2 regions of the Dehalobacter sp. DCA genome follow, and region 2 is predicted to be linked to the other one. Evidence: riboswitches for the same ligand, from Rfam matches in the RefSeq annotation. Region 2 holds a riboswitch; the other holds the start of a gene.
The links. Region 2 has a riboswitch for cyclic di-AMP ahead of DHBDCA_RS03530 (C40 family peptidase). Riboswitches for the same ligand answer to the same signal wherever they lie in the genome.
Positions count from the first base shown of each region.

Region 1: it holds a riboswitch for cyclic di-AMP, as region 2 does, so the genes downstream of both, ablA (lysine 2,3-aminomutase) here and DHBDCA_RS03530 (C40 family peptidase) in region 2, are expected to answer to the same signal.

Region 1 covers NC_018866.1:23,862-32,770, forward strand. Annotated here, with positions in the region: gene ablB (putative beta-lysine N-acetyltransferase) at 1-431, opposite strand, end outside; gene ablA (lysine 2,3-aminomutase) at 412-1,689, opposite strand; cyclic di-AMP (ydaO/yuaA leader) riboswitch at 1,832-1,968, opposite strand; sodium ion sensor (DUF1646 type) at 2,026-2,079, opposite strand; gene DHBDCA_RS00125 (radical SAM protein) at 2,212-3,192, opposite strand; gene DHBDCA_RS00130 (hypothetical protein) at 3,248-4,015, opposite strand; gene DHBDCA_RS00135 (U32 family peptidase) at 4,017-5,210, opposite strand; gene DHBDCA_RS00140 (radical SAM/SPASM domain-containing protein) at 5,227-6,687, opposite strand; gene DHBDCA_RS00145 (hypothetical protein) at 6,699-7,472, opposite strand; gene DHBDCA_RS00150 (hypothetical protein) at 7,453-7,719, opposite strand; gene DHBDCA_RS00155 (helix-turn-helix domain-containing protein) at 8,201-8,909, shown strand, end outside.
Region 2 covers NC_018866.1:742,739-751,647, forward strand. Annotated here, with positions in the region: gene DHBDCA_RS03520 (M24 family metallopeptidase) at 101-1,285, opposite strand; gene DHBDCA_RS03525 (TrpB-like pyridoxal phosphate-dependent enzyme) at 1,791-3,161, shown strand; cyclic di-AMP (ydaO/yuaA leader) riboswitch at 3,364-3,498, shown strand; gene DHBDCA_RS03530 (C40 family peptidase) at 3,595-4,698, shown strand; gene DHBDCA_RS03535 (hypothetical protein) at 4,778-4,963, opposite strand; gene DHBDCA_RS03540 (DUF456 domain-containing protein) at 5,116-5,595, shown strand; gene DHBDCA_RS03545 (ABC transporter ATP-binding protein) at 5,798-7,555, shown strand; gene DHBDCA_RS03550 (hypothetical protein) at 7,718-8,239, shown strand; gene DHBDCA_RS03555 (DUF4474 domain-containing protein) at 8,328-8,909, shown strand, end outside.

The DNA of each region.
Region 1 (8,909 bases), 720 kb from region 2:
ATCTGGGGAATATCGTCCGGCACGGCCTGCCTCATTGTATAGTTTTTATTCTTAGTCAGCTCGAATCTATTGGTATTCTTAACGCAATAGTCAATAATTCTGTTTTCTTTCTCCTCATAGAGTGAATTTTCGCGTCTTTTGTCAAGAAAAAGCGACATACAAGTTGCATCCTCTCCCTGAAAAAAACCGTCGATAACCCCCTCTGCTACAAACCCGCATTCCTCAAAGATATTTATCTGATGTTTATGACAATTCACGATAATTTTACCCAGGTTTTCTTTTTTGGCATAATCAACAATCTCTTTGATTATCAACTCAGACAGAAGAGAATGACTCAATATTTTAAGCCTTTTATTGTGATAATCTACGTATATGTCTATATCTGAAATATTAATATATTGATTCTTGAAGTTATCTTGATCTGTATTCATGAAACCCCTCCCTCTTGTTGAGTCTTACGTTTGTGCTTGGGATCAAACATACTTGTTCACCTCTGTATAACTTTTCTAATCCACGGTATTCTTTATTCTTGAATTTACCGCACGTGCCGCATTTTTGGCACTGGTGCGTTTTATCCTCAGGCTCGGTATACGTACAAATTACACCTTCAAAATTTCTAAGAATGACCTTTTCCGGAGAATATGAAATCAAATATTGCGGATTAACCGGGATCTTACCACCGCCCCCCGGCGCATCCACAACAAACTGTGGAATAGCTAGACCCGAGGTATGTCCCCGCAGCATTTCTATGATTTCTATCCCCACGGAAACCGAAGTTCTGAAATGCTCTATTCCTTCTGAAAGGTCACACTGATAAAGGTAATATGGTCTGATTCTGGATCTAACAAGGTTTTGCACCAAATCGCGCATAATATAGGGGCAATCATTAATACCTTTTAAAAGCACTGACTGGTTGCCAAGAGGTATTCCGGCATCAGCCAATTTTCCGCATGCTTCCCTGGCCTCAGCTGTCAGTTCTTTGGGGTGGTTAAAGTGCGTATTCAGCCAAATAGGATGGTATTTTTTCAGCATTGTGCAGAGCTTATCAGTGATTCTCTGAGGCATGACAACCGGTGTTCTAGTGCCTATGCGAATTATTTCCACGTGTTTAATTTCCCGAATTAATTTTATAATTGCTTCCAGCTTGTCATCAGAGAGACACAATGGATCCCCGCCCGACAAAAGCACATCCCTGACTTCTTTATGCGCTTTAATATAGTTGATTGCCCGTTTGATATTATCCAGGGAAAGCGCCTTATCCTCCTGACCGGCAAATCGTCTTCTGGTACAGTGACGACAATACATTGAACACTGATCAGTAATAAGCAACAGTACGCGATCGGGATATCTGTGAGTAAGGCCGGGAACCGGCGCGTCGGCTGTTTCATGCAGCGGATCACTACTGTCAAATTTGGAGATTTTGGTTTCATGAGTCGTTGGAATAGCTTGCCGCCTTGCCGGGCAATGTTCGTCATTTGGATCCATAAGTGTAGCATAGTAGGGCGTTATTGCCATACGTAATTTTTTAAGACTTACCGCCACTCCCTGACGCTCATCCTGGGTAAGGTTGACCACTTGTTCCAATTGATCAATCCTTGTTATTCTGTTGGAAATCTGCCACTGCCAATCCCGCCATTGTTCTTCCGTTACATTTTTATACAAGGTTATATCCCTAAAATTTCTTTGCATATTATTTAATTCCTCCTTCAGATTCTCATTGAAGATTGTCATCCTCAACATTTGTGGTATATAAAACAAAAAGCTGCAGAGAAGTATCTGCAGCGTATGCTAAAATATATACCTTAACTAAAGGTGTAATTAAGCATATCAATCACCTTCTCTTCCACCGCTTACGAGATTAGCTGACGGATTCGGGTCGAAAGAGCTTAACCCTACCAAAGCAACCGCTTTGGATTCACCCCTATTATTTGGGTCTCCCGTTCCTAACGGATTCAGCGTATAAATATATTCAGTTGTTGTCTTAAAAAAAATAAATAAAGGTGGATAGCTATACCAATATTTGGTAGCCTCCCACCCCAGAGCCCGCTTCTCTTGAAAATGGTAATAACCATTCCAACCGAAACTAACCTTATAAAATTCTTTAATTAAGTTAATAATTAAGTCTAGCTTTCTTTTATAAGATAACATTAAGCTACCCACATGTCAATTTAAACTGTTAATATTTGGTTGATAGAATTGTAGAACAGAAAGCTATCTGGCACAGCATGCAGATGATTTCCCCCTGACACTATACCCTAAACAACCTCCAATGCATTTCTTTTCGTCCCAGAACCTGCATCCGGGGCATTGCTTAAACGGAGGATTACTATATCTTTTACTGTCAATCTCACGCAGAAAAAAATCATTCACATCTTGAACGGTATTAAAGTCTTTGATATTCACACTCAGATAATCTTCAAAAACGAAACATCGGGCGACACTCAAATCGGGCCGTATATCCATAACCGGCGAACATATCCCCTTGTGAATCAGATCAAAACCAGAGTAAATGAAATTTACAAGCTGCTCACCGGAAAAGATACACTTGGGCGGATTATTGCAATCAACATGGGGAGAAATCGCGTTTCTATGGCAATCGTCTAAAAACTCAGCTAATCCGGGAACAAAACTTTCATAATGTTCAAGACTGCCCTTCTGGCTATTATCCGAGGGCACGGTAATGCTGTACCGGATGGTCTTTAGTTTTAGTCTCTTACTTTGCTCAATAATATAATTATATTTAAAATCCGGCTCAAAGATATTAATGCCGAGAGTAACTTGGGGTTCGATATTCTTTCTGTGATATTCGAATACCAGGTTTTCTACATTGTCTATTGTCCTATTATATAAATGCTCACCGATTACATCCGGCCCATTCAGATTAATCAAGAATGACACCTTATTATCCACAATGGATCGGCTCAAGGCATTATCCAAAGTAATAGCATTGGTGAAAATCTGAATTCTCCGGAAAAACGGATCACAGATTCCCTCATTCACCCACTTTTCGAAGTTCGGATGCAGTGTTGGCTCCCCACCGAGCAGCCTTAAATCAACATGTGCCGACTTCTTAAAGAAATCAATTATATATCCATAATTATCATCAGAAATATCGACCTTGTTCTTCCGATCACAATTTGCAAAGCAATATGAACATTTTAAGTTGCAGTAATTATTTAACATGATATTCATAGTAACCTCCATTCAGCCGCGCCGGTGGCGGCACAAATAGTAATGATGCTTCCATTTACCGGGTAATTACATTTTGGAAATGTTTTACATTTGTAATTGCAACAGCATTGCTCGATCCCGAACTATTGCTGGCAGTAACATAAAAAGATATCGGCTGAACAGTTGTCCCGGCGGGGATAGTAAAAGATCCCACCCATGTATTTCCTCCGTTATTTGTAAAGGCAATTACTGTTGTATTTAAGGAATTGGTCGCATTGACGGAAGTGGTGCTCCCGGTTGTCGTCGCTGTAATCTGAACTGTTGTGTTTGGAAAGGCGACGGCCTGTACGCTTGCCACAACCGATGGAGGCGGTGTCCAATTATTCCAATTGCTATAGTTGGAATAATTGCCATAATCACCCCAATCGCCATAATTACTATAGTTGCTGTAATTGGAATAGGCTGTCCAATTAGAATATTGGCTCCATGTTTCGGTATGGTTCTCCCATTGCGTATGGTTTTCCCAAGCACCGGCATTCGAGTAATTGGCGTTCCAATTCACGTAATTGCCGTAAGTATTGTTGTAGACATCGGTATAAGCCCCATAATTTCCATAATTGCTCCATCCTGAGTTAGGCCAGGACCATTCCACCCAAGCGAAAGCTTTTTCAGGCTGCAAGGAAAACTTAAGGCCCAAAGCCTTGGAGTATTTGCCCTCCTTGGCTTTGGGCCGGTCCGGATGATTGTTGTCAAGAACCAGGTCTTGGGTTATTGAAGCATGCAGGATGCTTAATGAAACAAAGGCAAACAGTAATTTTTTCAATCTGGAAAACGTTCTTGCCATATCATTCACCTACTGCACAGGATAATGGCTCGGCCTGTCCTTTCCCCGCAACATAATTCTCGATCTGTTCCGCTTTATTGAAACAATACTTGCATATAGCCCCGCACTGGGCGGCGCATTGCGGCTTTTTTTCCATGAAATAATCTAGCTTGGGCAAAAACTCGAATATTTCCTTCATTTTCAGCGTTCCGTACGGATGGAAAACTTTGTTCATAAAACGTGAATTGTAAGTATTATAGAATTCATTCAGCGCGTATTCCGGATCGGTAACACCAAGCATATAGGCCTTTATTTTATTGACCAATTCCGGCTTGGGATGATCCCTGCCAACCAGCTTGATGCTGTTAACCCCTATTTTCTCGTAGTAGGGGATTTCCCAAGGGTAAATAATCCTGTTCAGCACCATTTGAATTGCAGGACTTTTAAAGGTAATCTGATCGCAGATGAATTTGGGGAATTCCCGGAACAAAGGGCTGCATTTATGGATGTTTTCCTGCTTGCCGAACAAGGCATAATGAATATTCTTGGTCGGGCAACAAAAGATGCAGCCCTCATCGGCCATCAACTCCAAGCCAACATCAGGCAGCAGCTTTTTGAACGATTCGATAAAAGCAAAATTCTTGTTAAGATCGGAAGCCGGAATGATATTGGAGATCCCTAGATTTTCCCTGACATACTTCGCCTGGTTGATTGACCGGATATCCATCATCGTTGAAGCGTTTACTGCCAACCCGCTGAATTCCTCTTTCAAAAAGTCGGCAAGAAGCTGGCTTCCGACAGTAATGCTTCGCACCCCGATATCCGCCAGATGCTCGACAAACTGCTTCAGCTGGGGAATATTTGATTCAAAGTCATACAGAGAAACGGTTGAGATATTATTCATCAGGTAAATAAACGCCAGCCCGTTTTCCGAAAGCATTTTTATATAGGGCTTTAAATCTTCCAGAGTCCGAATTTTGCCGCTATCTTCCTGCAAATTAACCGACCGGCCATGTTCATGCCCTGATTTGGCATAGGAAGTAACAGGCAAACTGTTATATACAGAGCGGATTTTATACTTCGCCTTATCCTGGCTGTTAAGCCTTATTAATTCCTGAATATACCCATAATCAAACAATAAAGGAACTGAGTAGTACAGTTCCTGCGTCTGATTCTTTGGGGCAAATTTTTGTTTTTTCTTAAAGATATTAATCATGAATATCAACCTCTCTTTAAATCACGAGAAACTCCCTCAGCTTGTTTTCCGCGTTGACAGGAGTTTCGATCCGTTTAATAGATTCTTCTAAAATATTTTTCATCATCTTGGCGCTCCTGAACTGATGCCTGAATAAAAAGTTCAAGAATCTCGGGTTATATTTCGGCATATCGTCATAATCGATTTCATTAATAACGCTTATGATATGGCTAATCACGTGCTGATGGGTGTAGCAATTTTCAGGCTCCGGTTTATTCATGGTCAAATCATACTGGATGTTGTCATTGTAGCAGCCGCTATGACAGCTGTAGAAATAATCACAATCGCCGCAATGCTGCAGCATCCGCCGGGTTCCCTCGCGCAATCTTTTATGGTTGGGATGATTTAAGATATCCTGAACCGATTCCATTTCAAAAATATTCCCGAAAGACACGGCAGCGCTCTCCGGCCAGTCCCGGCCGCAATGATAAATCGTACCGTCGGGCTGGGTTGAAAACCAGTAATCCTTCCCTGCGCAATCCGTAAAAGCGCAGGAACCACCGGCATCCAATGCGGCCATGAGATATCTCTCGCACAGATCCGAATCAGCCGGTCTATAAGTGTCTAAGATCCAATAGTCAAAGAATTTGCAGATTTCCTCAGCAACCACTTTCCCGTCCAGGGTATAGGAATTCATATTTTTATGGGCCGCAAAGATGAGGTTCATCTTGCAGCCCAGGCCTAAGCGTTTAAAGTATTCGTAATCGTCAATCATGTGGTGGATATTATCTTTCGTAATGATCATGATGGCGCCGCCCAAGACCTTGTTTTTATCTGCCGTGGCAATGGACCGCATTAACCGATTAGTATTTTTCCGGGTCAAATGGTTTGTTAAGCCATCGAAACTGAACCCTGGCCGGATGTTCCACTTCCTTAACACAGCGGCGTTTTCATCGTCAATAAGCGTCAAGTTGGATTGCATACAAATATTGGCTTTCTTGAATTGCTGCTTAATCAGGGCGTTTGCTTCTTCATAAAATTCTTTTCCGATCAGCAAAGGCTCCCCGCCGTGCCATATCCAGGTGCCGACATTCACGTCTTTGAACACTTTTAAAATCTGCCTGACCACTTCCAGCGTGATTTTGTTCCCTTCCGAGTCAAGCTCCTTGCGAAACATCACATCGTAGCAATACGGGCAATGCAAGTTGCAAGCATGCGTCGTTTTGACAATCAAAGTAGTTTTATCTGGGTAAGTAATATTTTCTGCTGCAGCCATCTTTTTGAAATCGATATCGCCCTCAAAATACTCATTATGCCTTTTTATTTGCTTGAGAGACATAGAGAACATCAAGCTTTTATTGCCGGCAATAACGTCCAGAATCTCCCCGGAACTCATGCCGGGCATAATTTCCTGGTAAACTGAGCTGCGCAGCTCCCTTTCATATTTGTTGTTGAATTTACGGAACTGATATAACTCATCCTTGGCTATTAAATTCATAAGCATACCCCCTATATCTTCAGCTGGGTGTTTTCTTCAGAATCGACCTTCCAAACTCCGTTTACCTGCAGCAAAATAATTCTTTCCTCATATTTGCTTACCCAATAGTTGCCCCCATTTTGCGCAGCATTGATGACGATGGTTAACTTCAGGAAGGCCCCTTCCTGATTATTTAATTGGGGGATTTGATTAAAACTTATATCGTCAAGGCATAGAGACTTCACTTGTCTGGTATCCTTGTTTTTGATGCTTTCCGATTTGAAATTCGGAAAAAAGTTATCCAACGAATTTTGGAAATTCGCCGTCGTGTAACTGTTTCCCGGCATTTGCGACATTGCCTCAAGCTTCTTATAATCGGTAGATTTGAATTCTACCAGCCACCGGGCGGTCACTTCATAAGCGGCTTTCTCTTTGTCTGTTTTAGCAGCGTTATTCTGGACTTCAACCTGATGCCCCAAGCTATACAAAGATAACCCGGACTTGGCGGGAGGTTTCTGCTCCGGCTTGCTTGGCTGATCGGGTTCAGGCTTGGGCTGGGTTTTGGGCTCCTCACTGGACTCGGCTTTTGTTTCGATTTTGACTTCCGGCCGCGGAACTTGCTCAGGTTCAACCTCTTTAATCGGCCCAAGCTCTTTTTCCGGGCTTTGATTGTCTTTTTGAGTCTGGGTATCCTGCTGGACCGGAACATTTTGTACCGGCTCAGTCTTTTTGGAACTGCATCCAAAAAGAATCAAGGACAAAACAAGAAGCAGAATAGAAAATGTTTTAACTCTTAACTTTAACATGGTCGTATCCTCCTTTCGGGCCTACCGGAACATCCTCATCACCTATTTCGATATAGGTTTGGGAAAGTGTTTTTTTCTCCGACGGGTCAGCAATTCTGCGACGTTCGTCCATATTCATCTCCATTTCCTCCAGTTGAGACAATATGGCAAGCTTGATAAATCTTTCCTTGCTCATCCCAATCGACGCGCTGAATCCTTCCGTTCTTTGATTTAAGTTATCTGAAACCTCTAGTTCCCATTTAAACATATCCATATCTCCTCTTCAATTATAGAATTTGCTCTTAGATATTCATTATTTCATAGATTTTCATTAGTTGTTACAACTTGATCGCCTCCCCATAAGTTGAACCAAAAAAATAGTGGTTCAGATGATTGAGGGTCCCCCAAAAAAGCTGGTCCACTTTCAATGTTAGAAATCGTTCTTATTTGCCGAAGAATCGGCAACTGTAATCTTTGGCTGGTAGATCTATCTTACTTATATCATAATGACTACATCACCCCTTGATTTTTTCTAGCCTGTTTTCTATAGATGCATTTGAATAAAAATATTATCACTTGATATGTCATAATTTACGCCAACAAGCAAGGAGATAATAAAAACTGAGTAGGGATGCACTGGTATTTAAGAAGGTAGAAGCAAAATATAGTGAAACATTTGACGTATTTACTACCCATTTTCTTCATATTACAATATATACATAAGAATTTAAGGGAGGTAGGAAACGGAAATGGAAATGGAGCAATTAATTAATCAAGTTGTATTACAGTATTTTCAAAATAAGGGTGTTCAAGAAAGATTTCTGGATTATCTGAACCGGCATGATGTTGTTGGTCGAGAGATATTTTCATATCTTGGCAAGGATTACTCAAATATCGGGGACAGTCTCTTATTCCCACCTATTCCCAAAAAAGTATTCCTTCGTAGAATTCCATTCTACTTCTATAAGCCAGACATAAGCGCAAATAGAGTAGGTTGCTTGTCCCAATATATTAACAGTTTTTATATTAAAAATAGGAATGAAGAATCCTATCGCGACAAAATTGAAGTTTTTTATGAAACGCTTGAAAAGTTATTATACGATTATAAAATTCCGGTTAGTGAGATCTTTGAATACCCCATTATTCAAAGTGGGCGCATCGAACAAGCAGACCTGCTTTTACAATGGGTGCATTATCTTGAGTTAGCACAAAAATACGATATAGAGAACCTAATGCCACAACACTTTTTTATTTCCTATAATAGTCTGCTCGAAAAGGAAAAACTGCCCCCAGTCATTTTTGATTTAAAGGAAATGTACATCGGGGAATACGTGGGCAGAACGAAAAATATTTTCCGGATGGAAGGTACATTCCCTTGCGATGAAAAGGGAAGACCGATTATGCGATGGATAGGTGTTGATGTTAGAAACGCCACTCGCATATGGGCAGAGGTCAATG
Region 2 (8,909 bases):
TCTTTCCGGCCATTTTGCCGTCCATAACGATATTTGCGCCGTTGAAAAATACCTAATACTATAGCTAGCTTCTTAAATACTATCCTATGCTTTGATAGTCTTATACCTCGATAATATCCGTTCCTCCGCCCGTAAGACATCTGCCGCCGGCAGCGCTCACCACATAGGTGTCTTCCACGCCTACCATGCCAATGTTGGGCAGACCCTTTTTCGGTTCGAGCGCGACGACCATATTCGCTGTGAGCTCCGCATTATAACCATTCGTAATAACAGGCAGCTCATCGACATGAAGTCCAATGCCGTGACCAAGAAACTTGACTTGTCGTTCTCCATATCCCATAAAATTCCTCCTGAAGTCTTCACTGAGTGTGCCCATGACAGATTGATAGATTTCTGAGGGTATCGCCCCTGGAATCAGCTTCGCGGCCAGACGTTGTTCAACTTCCAGACAGGAACGATGAGCCTTCACGACATCGGCATCAGGCTTGGTTCCAAAAATATAGACCTGGGTTTTATCAGAATGATAGCCATTGCAGCCAAAACCGATATCGACAAAAACCAAATCCCCCTTCTTCAGCTTTCTTTCCCGGCTGCCTAACAAAGGAACGGCAGGACACATGCCATATGCCCCACCGGGACCGTCAAAACTGGTCGGATAAAGAGAACTTTCGCCAAAACCGATCTGTCCGGCAACCATTTCCGTCTGAAACATTGAAAAACGGCTGACCCCATGATGTCCAATCTTGATCATGGCGGTAAAAAGTTCCGCTACAAAATCAGCCTCGCTCATACCCTCCCTGAGCATTTGTGGAACAAGTTCATACAGCAGTCGGCAATGGTTTTTCCCTGCTTGTTCCATCCATTCGAGCTCATAGGGCGATTTGACCGATCTGACCGACAGCACCAGCTTGTCCACTGAATGGATGTCTGTCATCGTGAAGTATTTCTTCAGCCGCTGCAGCATGGCAATCGGCACCATTTCTGTCTCGAGATATGTATTGCCTAGCTCAGATCCGATAATCCCGGCCGCATCACGGTAACTTTCCATCGGATAGATCGTTGTCAGGGGCGATTCAGCTTTGGCGCGCTCATAACTTCGGCGCACAAAATAGTGCCGGGTCCGGTCTTTTTGAATTACAAGCATGCCGTCCTGCATTGTTCCTGTAAAATAATACTGATTCACTTTACCAAGTATAAGGATAGCATCCCATTCAGGAAAGGTCTGATCCATGAGGCCGCACAAGTGATTCCGTCTCCGGTCAAGTTCGTTTATCATAAGTGTCATTGACAGTTCCTCCGTTAGAGAATGTATCGCGTACTTCTCTAGAGTTTACCATACTTTGCGTTTTTTCAAAATGGTACAATTCCCTGACTTTGGGGTTCTTACATTCTCTTGACAAAAAACTAATTTCAAGCTAAGATTTAAACAATATTTGATACTGTTAAACCGCAGAATGAGAGTAGTAACATGATGTTTGCTGTTTCAAGAGAGCCGCAGTCGGTGGAAAAGCGGTAACAGCACTGATGTGAATGGACTCATGAGGGCCGTGCAGAGATTACAAAGAATGATTGATGTAAGCGTATGCAGGCCGGGAACTCCGCCCGTTATGAATGGAGCGTATGTCCGTCATACGTTTTAAGCGGCGTGTAAACGCAAGTTGGGTGGTACCGCAGAGATCAAAGTCTTTGTCCGATAGTTTGGATAAAGGCTTTTTTTTAATAGATTTTCGTTTATTCATCGAAGATTAATTAAAAGATAGTTATTAATAATTTGGAAAGGAATGAAGACCATGACAAGCATACCTTACAAAATCTATTTACCTGAAGAAGAGATGCCCAAGTACTGGTATAATGTAAAAGCTGTTATGAAAGAGCTCCCGCCGCCCTTTATCCATCCGGGCACCATGAAGCCTTGCACCGCAGATGATCTGCGGCCGATCTTCTGTGATGAACTGATTGAACAGGAACTGAACAACACGGACGAATATATTGAAATTCCTGAGGAAGTTCGCGAATACTACAGGATGTACCGTCCTTCCCCGCTCGTGAGAGCCTATAATCTTGAAAAGCTGCTGGATACACCTGCAGAGATCTATTTTAAATTTGAAGGCACGAATACTTCAGGTTCCCACAAATTAAACTCTGCAGCTGCCCAGGTTTATTACGCCAAAAAACAGGGGCTTTCTTCACTGACAACGGAAACCGGTGCCGGACAATGGGGTACGGCCTTATCGATGGCCTGTGCGTTTTATAATATTCCATTAACGGTCTATATGGTGAAGGTATCTGCAGAACAGAAGCCTTACCGGAAAGCTGTCATTGAAACCTATGGCGGAAAAGTCATTCCATCTCCTTCCGACACGACGGAAATTGGCCGGAAGATTTTGGCTGAAAACCCCGGCACAGGCGGTTCTCTTGGCTGTGCGATTTCGGAAGCGATTGAAACATCTGTCAAAACCGAAAACTGTCGTTATGTACTTGGCAGCGTACTCGACCATGTCCTGCTGCACCAGTCCGTGATCGGCGAAGAAACCAAGCTTGCCTGTGACAAATACGGCATTGAGCCTGAAATGATTATTGGCTGTATCGGCGGCGGGTCGAACTTTGGCGGTCTGGTTGCACCTTTCATGGGTGACAAGATCCGCGGCAAAAACAATATCGAGTTTATTGGTGTTGAACCTGCCTCCTGCCCTTCTCTGACCCGCGGCAAATATGCGTTTGATTTTGGGGATACAGGAAAAACGACACCCCTGATCAAAATGTATACGCTCGGATCAGGGTTCATTCCCTCTCCGAATCACGCCGGAGGCCTCAGGTATCACGGTATGAGCGGAATCGTTTCCAAACTGTACAATGACGGCTATATGACAGCCCGGGCAGTTGAACAGTCCAAGGTATTTGAAGCAGCTACAGCCTTTGCGCGCTGTGAAGGCATCCTGCCTGCTCCAGAATCCGCACATGCTTTGCGGGTTGCAATGGATGAAGCGCTCAAGTGTAAAGAAACCGGTCAAAAGAAGACCATCCTGTTTGGCCTGACTGGCACCGGATATTTTGATATGGCTGCTTATATGAGCTATAATGCCGGCACAATGACAGACTATATTCCGACCGATGCTGATCTGGAAAAAGGCTTTGCAACGCTGCCAAAAGTGGATCTGTAGAATCAGCATTCCTAACAGACTTCGTGATAAGGGAATGTATCTAAACACAGCCTATGAAGGGCGTCTCAAATACAAATTGAGGCGTCCTTCCTTTATATATCTTGGGTGTTGTAGCTTTGCACCGCGTTATAAATTTTCGTTCCAAGGCAGGATATTTTAATTATGTGTCGAATTACAATAAAATTGTGTATTATAATATAAACTAAATGAAGAGCTGAATCCAGGACAGCCTGGAGCGGGGGAACTTCTTTTTCTGGGGTGAATCGCATTTTGCGTAGGGCCTATACCTTTGGTCCGAATCCGTCAACTAACCTCGTAAGCTAAGAAAGGTGAAAATTTGATGCATTTTAAGCAGATCATTCGCGTTACCTTGACCTGCCTTAAAAAAATATCATGGAAATCACCGCGCCTTCTCGGTGGTTTATTTATTACTATGATATTAATCGGGTCGTTTGCCTGTTACCTTGCCGCCCCAATGAATGCCATCGCTGTCTCTGTCAACGGAAAACAACTTGGACTCGTCTTTAACCAAAATACCGCAGATACACTTATGGCGTCTGCAGCCAAAGAAAAACCTTACGAGATGGCCTATACCAATATCACCATCAGCAATGCCAATTATCTTCGTTCTGCGCTGCGGCCAAACAATGTTGAAGAAAAGATTAATCAACCCTACGATGCCTATCAGTTTGCCATCAATGGTACTGTGATTGCCGTTTTGCCGGATGCGGAAGATATTGATCAGGTCTTAAAAGAATTTCAGGCTTATTACGTGAAACCCACGAAAGATAATGTCGTGACTTCCGTTAAGATCGCCGAAGACGTCACATCCTCCAAAACAACCGCCGGGCTTTCTCAAATTCAGTCACCTGAACAAGTTTTGAAATCTCTGATTAACCATAACTCCCTTACGGTCATCTGTCAGGGAAAATATACGGAAACCCAGAAAATCCAATATGATATCATCACGAAGAAGGATTATAAGCTCGGCTTTGGCAAAAAAGAAGTGATTACGGCAGGCAGTGACGGATCGAAGTCCGTAACCTATTCTTATGTCCAGAGTAACGGCAAGTATTCGGAAAAGCAAGTTGTCAAGGAAACGATTCTCCAGGACGCTGTGACTGAAGTGATTGCCGAAGGCCCGACTGCCAAACCAATCCTGGTTGCTTCCAGATCCAACAGCTGTTCGAATGTCGTCGATTATGCACTGGGCTATGTCGGATGCCCGTATGTTTATGGCGGAATAAGCCCCGGCGGGTTTGACTGTTCCGGATTTACCCGCTATGTATACGCTGCGGCCGGTGTCTCCCTTCCCCATTCCTCTTTCGCGCAGTATGCTTCCGGTTCCCCGGTTGGCAGGGATGAGCTGCAGCCGGGAGACCTTGTCTTTTTCTCGACCTATGCCCGGGGCGCCTCACACGTCGGTATTTATATTGGCGGAGGACAATATGTGCACGCCTTTAATTATTCAACCGGCGTTGTCATATCCAATCTAAGCGCGCATTCGTCCAGTTATCTTGGTGCCCGCAGATATTAACAACTGGCAAGAGTTATCAAAACGAATGGGATGATGCTAATAGTTAACTTTTAGCATCATTTTTATTGCAAATTTCTTCCTAATCTCTTGCGCTCTGCAAGGCCTCACCCATCGAGATTTGATTGATCTTCCTTCTACTTAAGGCTTTAGCCAGCGTATAGGTCCAATTGATCAAACGTCCCCATCGGCTTACAGGTCCTTTTGGTGCTCCGGATAGAATTCTTCCTACCATTAGATTCGTCCGTACAAGTCTGGTTTTTTGCATGATAACCTCCGAGCTGTTTGTTCTGAAAAATTGAATTTTTCTTTCCAATCCAGTATATTTATACGGGTAAGCAGCAAATTCATTGGTTATTATCATTGGTTATTATCATAGAACATATGAATGATCCTATCTGAAAATGGAGGGAAGAAAGAATGGATATGATTGCTTTAATCATTGCGGTTGTTCTCTTTATTGCGGGTATTGTTGGAACTGTTCTTCCCGTTTTGCCCGGCGTCATTTTGATCTATGCAGGCATGCTGGCCTATGGCTTCATGACAGGCTTCGCAACATTAAATGCCTACTTTTTCATCCTGCAGGCCCTGGTCGTAATCCTGCTGTTCTTTGTGGATTATTTTGCCTCGGCTATCGGAACGAAACGCTTCGGCGGAAGCAAGCAGGCAGCCTGGGGCGCAGTGATCGGCACCATTCTGGGTTTGATCGTTCTTGGACCGCTTGGTATTATTCTCGGTCCGTTTTTGGGGGCGATTGCAGCCGAACTGATCCGTGGTACGGAATTAAAGAAGACAATCCAAATTGGTTTAGGTACACTGCTCGGTGTCCTTGGCGGTACTGCTGTCAAGATCGGTGCCGAAATCATTATGATTGTCTATTTTTTCGTGCGCATCTATTAATGACTTTGCATAAATATTCTATAGAAAGCACATTTCCCCTTTGATTTTCTGACAGAAATATTAATTTCATTGTTTCCGCAGAATGGAATTTATCCGCCTGATTTTTTCTTTTTAATGAAATATGCTATACTGTTCCGAGAAAAGAGTTAAGATTCCTGCAAGTGTTTGCAGGCTTTATTTTTAGAAAGCGTGGCTCTGCAGCATGAATATCCTGAATCGTTTTGTTCGTTATTATAAGCCTTACCGCCTGTTGTTTTATACGGATATGCTTTGTGCAGTGATTGTCTCCGTCGTCGATCTGTCCTTCCCTCAAATCCTAAATCACTTAAGCAAAAACGTTTTTACTCAAGGCAGAGAAGTGATCCTGCACAGCATCGGCTTTTTCGGCGCAGCATTGCTGACACTCTACATAATCCGCTACTTTTGCCAGTATTTTATCACTTGCTGGGGCCATATCATGGGAGCCCGGATGGAAGCCGACATGCGCAGAGATTTATTCACGCACTATCAGCGTCTGTCTTTCTCTTACTACGACCAGAACAATACCGGTGAGCTGATGTCCAGACTCGTCAATGACCTTTTTGACATTTCCGAACTGGCTCATCACGGACCGGAGAATATCTTTATTTCCTTCCTGAAAATTATTGGGTCATTTGTTTTGCTGATGCTGCTGAATGTGCCGATGACTCTTATCCTGCTCGCTGTCACGGCGATCATGGTGATTTTCAGTATTCAGCGTAATCTCAAGATGAAAGCGGTCTTCCTCGATAATCGGGTCAAAATTGCCAAAGTCAACGCAAGCCTTCAAGATAGTCTGGCCGGAATCCGGGTGGTCAAGTCCTTTGCCAACGAAGAAGCAGAAAAAATGAAATTCCGGAAAAGCAATCAGGACTTTCTGGCATCCAAAGCCGGCAGCTATAAAATGATGGGAGGTTATTTTGCCTGGAATTCCTTCTTTTCTGGGCTGCTTTATATAGTTGTCATTGTCTCCGGCGGCTTGTCCATTGCCGGTGGATCACTAACACTTACGGAACTTGTCATTTACCTGCTTTACATCAATATCTTTGTTCAGCCCCTGGAAGTACTGGTTAATTTTACCGAACAGTTTCAAAAGGGTTTTGCCGGGTTTAAACGCTTTGAGGAAATTATGGAGACAAAACCTGATATTATTGAAAAACCAAACGCCCTGCCTCTGGAAAATGTCAAAGGTGAAATAGAATTTTCCAATGTTTCTTTCCGATACAACCTCGATGATGATGTCCTCCAGAATGTCAGCATCCGAATTCCTACCGGAAGGAAAGTTGCTCTGGTCGGTCCCTCTGGCGGCGGAAAAACAACACTGTGCTCCCTGCTCCCCCGTTTTTATGACGTTACCGAAGGAACCATTACGATTGACGGTAACGATATCCGGGATATCACGCTGGAATCCTTAAGAAATACAATTGGGATTGTGCAGCAGGATGTCTATATGTTCAGCGGTACGATTAAGGAGAACATTGCCTACGGCAAAGCGAATGCCTCCGACCAGGAAATCATCGAGGCTGCCCGCAGTGCCAACATTCATGAATTCATCATGTCTTTGGGACTCGGTTATGACACGTTCGTCGGTGAACGGGGCGTCCGGCTTTCGGGAGGACAAAAACAACGACTGTCGATAGCAAGGGTATTTTTGAAGAACCCGCCGATATTAATCCTGGATGAAGCGACTTCGGCACTGGATAACGAAAGTGAACGCTATATTCAGGAGTCTCTGTCCAAGCTATCGCATAACCGGACGACGATTATTATTGCCCATCGTCTGAGTACCATTAAAAATGCTGACGAAATTATTGTCATTACAGATGAGGGCATTCAAGAAAGAGGCACTCACCGCCAGTTGATTAATCTTGACGGGATCTATGCCCGGTATTACAACATGCAGTTTGAGGGAATCGATACACAAGAACGTCAGCCGAAGTAAAGCAGATCAACGTAAACGTATTCAAAGTAATTATTGTCCATAAGCACTAATGATCGGTATTATTTTGCCGAAAAATTTTTACAGAAAAATTTAACTTAATAATATTTTTGTTATTTGACAAAAATAAGTTAGGTCATAATTGCTTATGGAGGTAAAGATAAAATGGATGAAAAAAACAAGACCATCTTAGCTTCTGCCAAAAAAGACATGGAAGTTAGTGAGGAAATCGGCGATCTAAGAAGCCAGTTATCCGCAATGGAAAACACCATGAATCAGTTGAAACAAGTATCATTCAGTAACTTTTCTTCTCAGGGTAGTACAGTAAATCAGAACGAAATCATTCAGCAAAGCCAGCAGGCAGCCAATCAGCTGCAGCAGCAAATTCAGGGCTTCCGTAACCAGACCCAGCAGCAGAAACAGCAGGCAGATCAACAGCTGCGACAAGCTATCCAAACGGCGATGACCGCTTTGACACAGGCTAATCAGCAGATCCAGGCTCACCAAGTACTGGAACAGATGGGTCAACTTATTGATCAGACTCAAGGCCAGTTATTTCAGATGAGCCAGCAGAGTCAAAATATGGTCAGCCAGCAGGGCCAGCAAAGCCAAAGCCAGCAGCCTCCTCAGTATGGGCAAAGCATTCAGGGTCAGAGTATGCAGGGACAGAGCATACCGAGTCATTAATCTCAATTTATCAATACCCAGTATTTGCATACTGGGTATTTTTACATATTATATCCATATATTGGTATTCTATTAAGGAGGAAGGAAGATGTTATTATTTAACAGAAATGCCTCATACTCTTATCATCAAAGTATGCAGCAATCAACCTGGGATGAGTCAATAACTGAGACTGAGACTGAACCTGATTCAGCACTTGCAACAGAAGAAAATAAATCTCATACCGGGTCTGTCTCTGTTGGCACCGGTAACGAAGACCTTGATGAAATCATTGAAATTGCCGGTTATTCCTATGATGCGCGACAGGATATTTTTATCTCGAATATGAAGCCCTGGCAAAGGTATATCGGTTACTGCCGGCTTTTTGATGAGGCTGCCGCACCGCTTGGCATGATTATCGACTGTGAACCCATAACCTTTGATTACCTCAACGAAAAGTGGATGGTTGGCCTTTGGAAAGGTCAGTATGATTTGGTCAGCGGCGGTGAAATCGGCCTGTATAAGTCAAACGGTCTTGTTTACCAGTCCGTCAACGATAAGGAGCTTCTGGACATGTCGTATACCATCAAGAAGGATGGAAAAAAACTTTTCTCCAGAAAAGCAAAACATTGGTGGCTGACCGGTTTCAAACTCGGAGAATTTGCTGAGCCGAATGAGCTGACGATGGATATC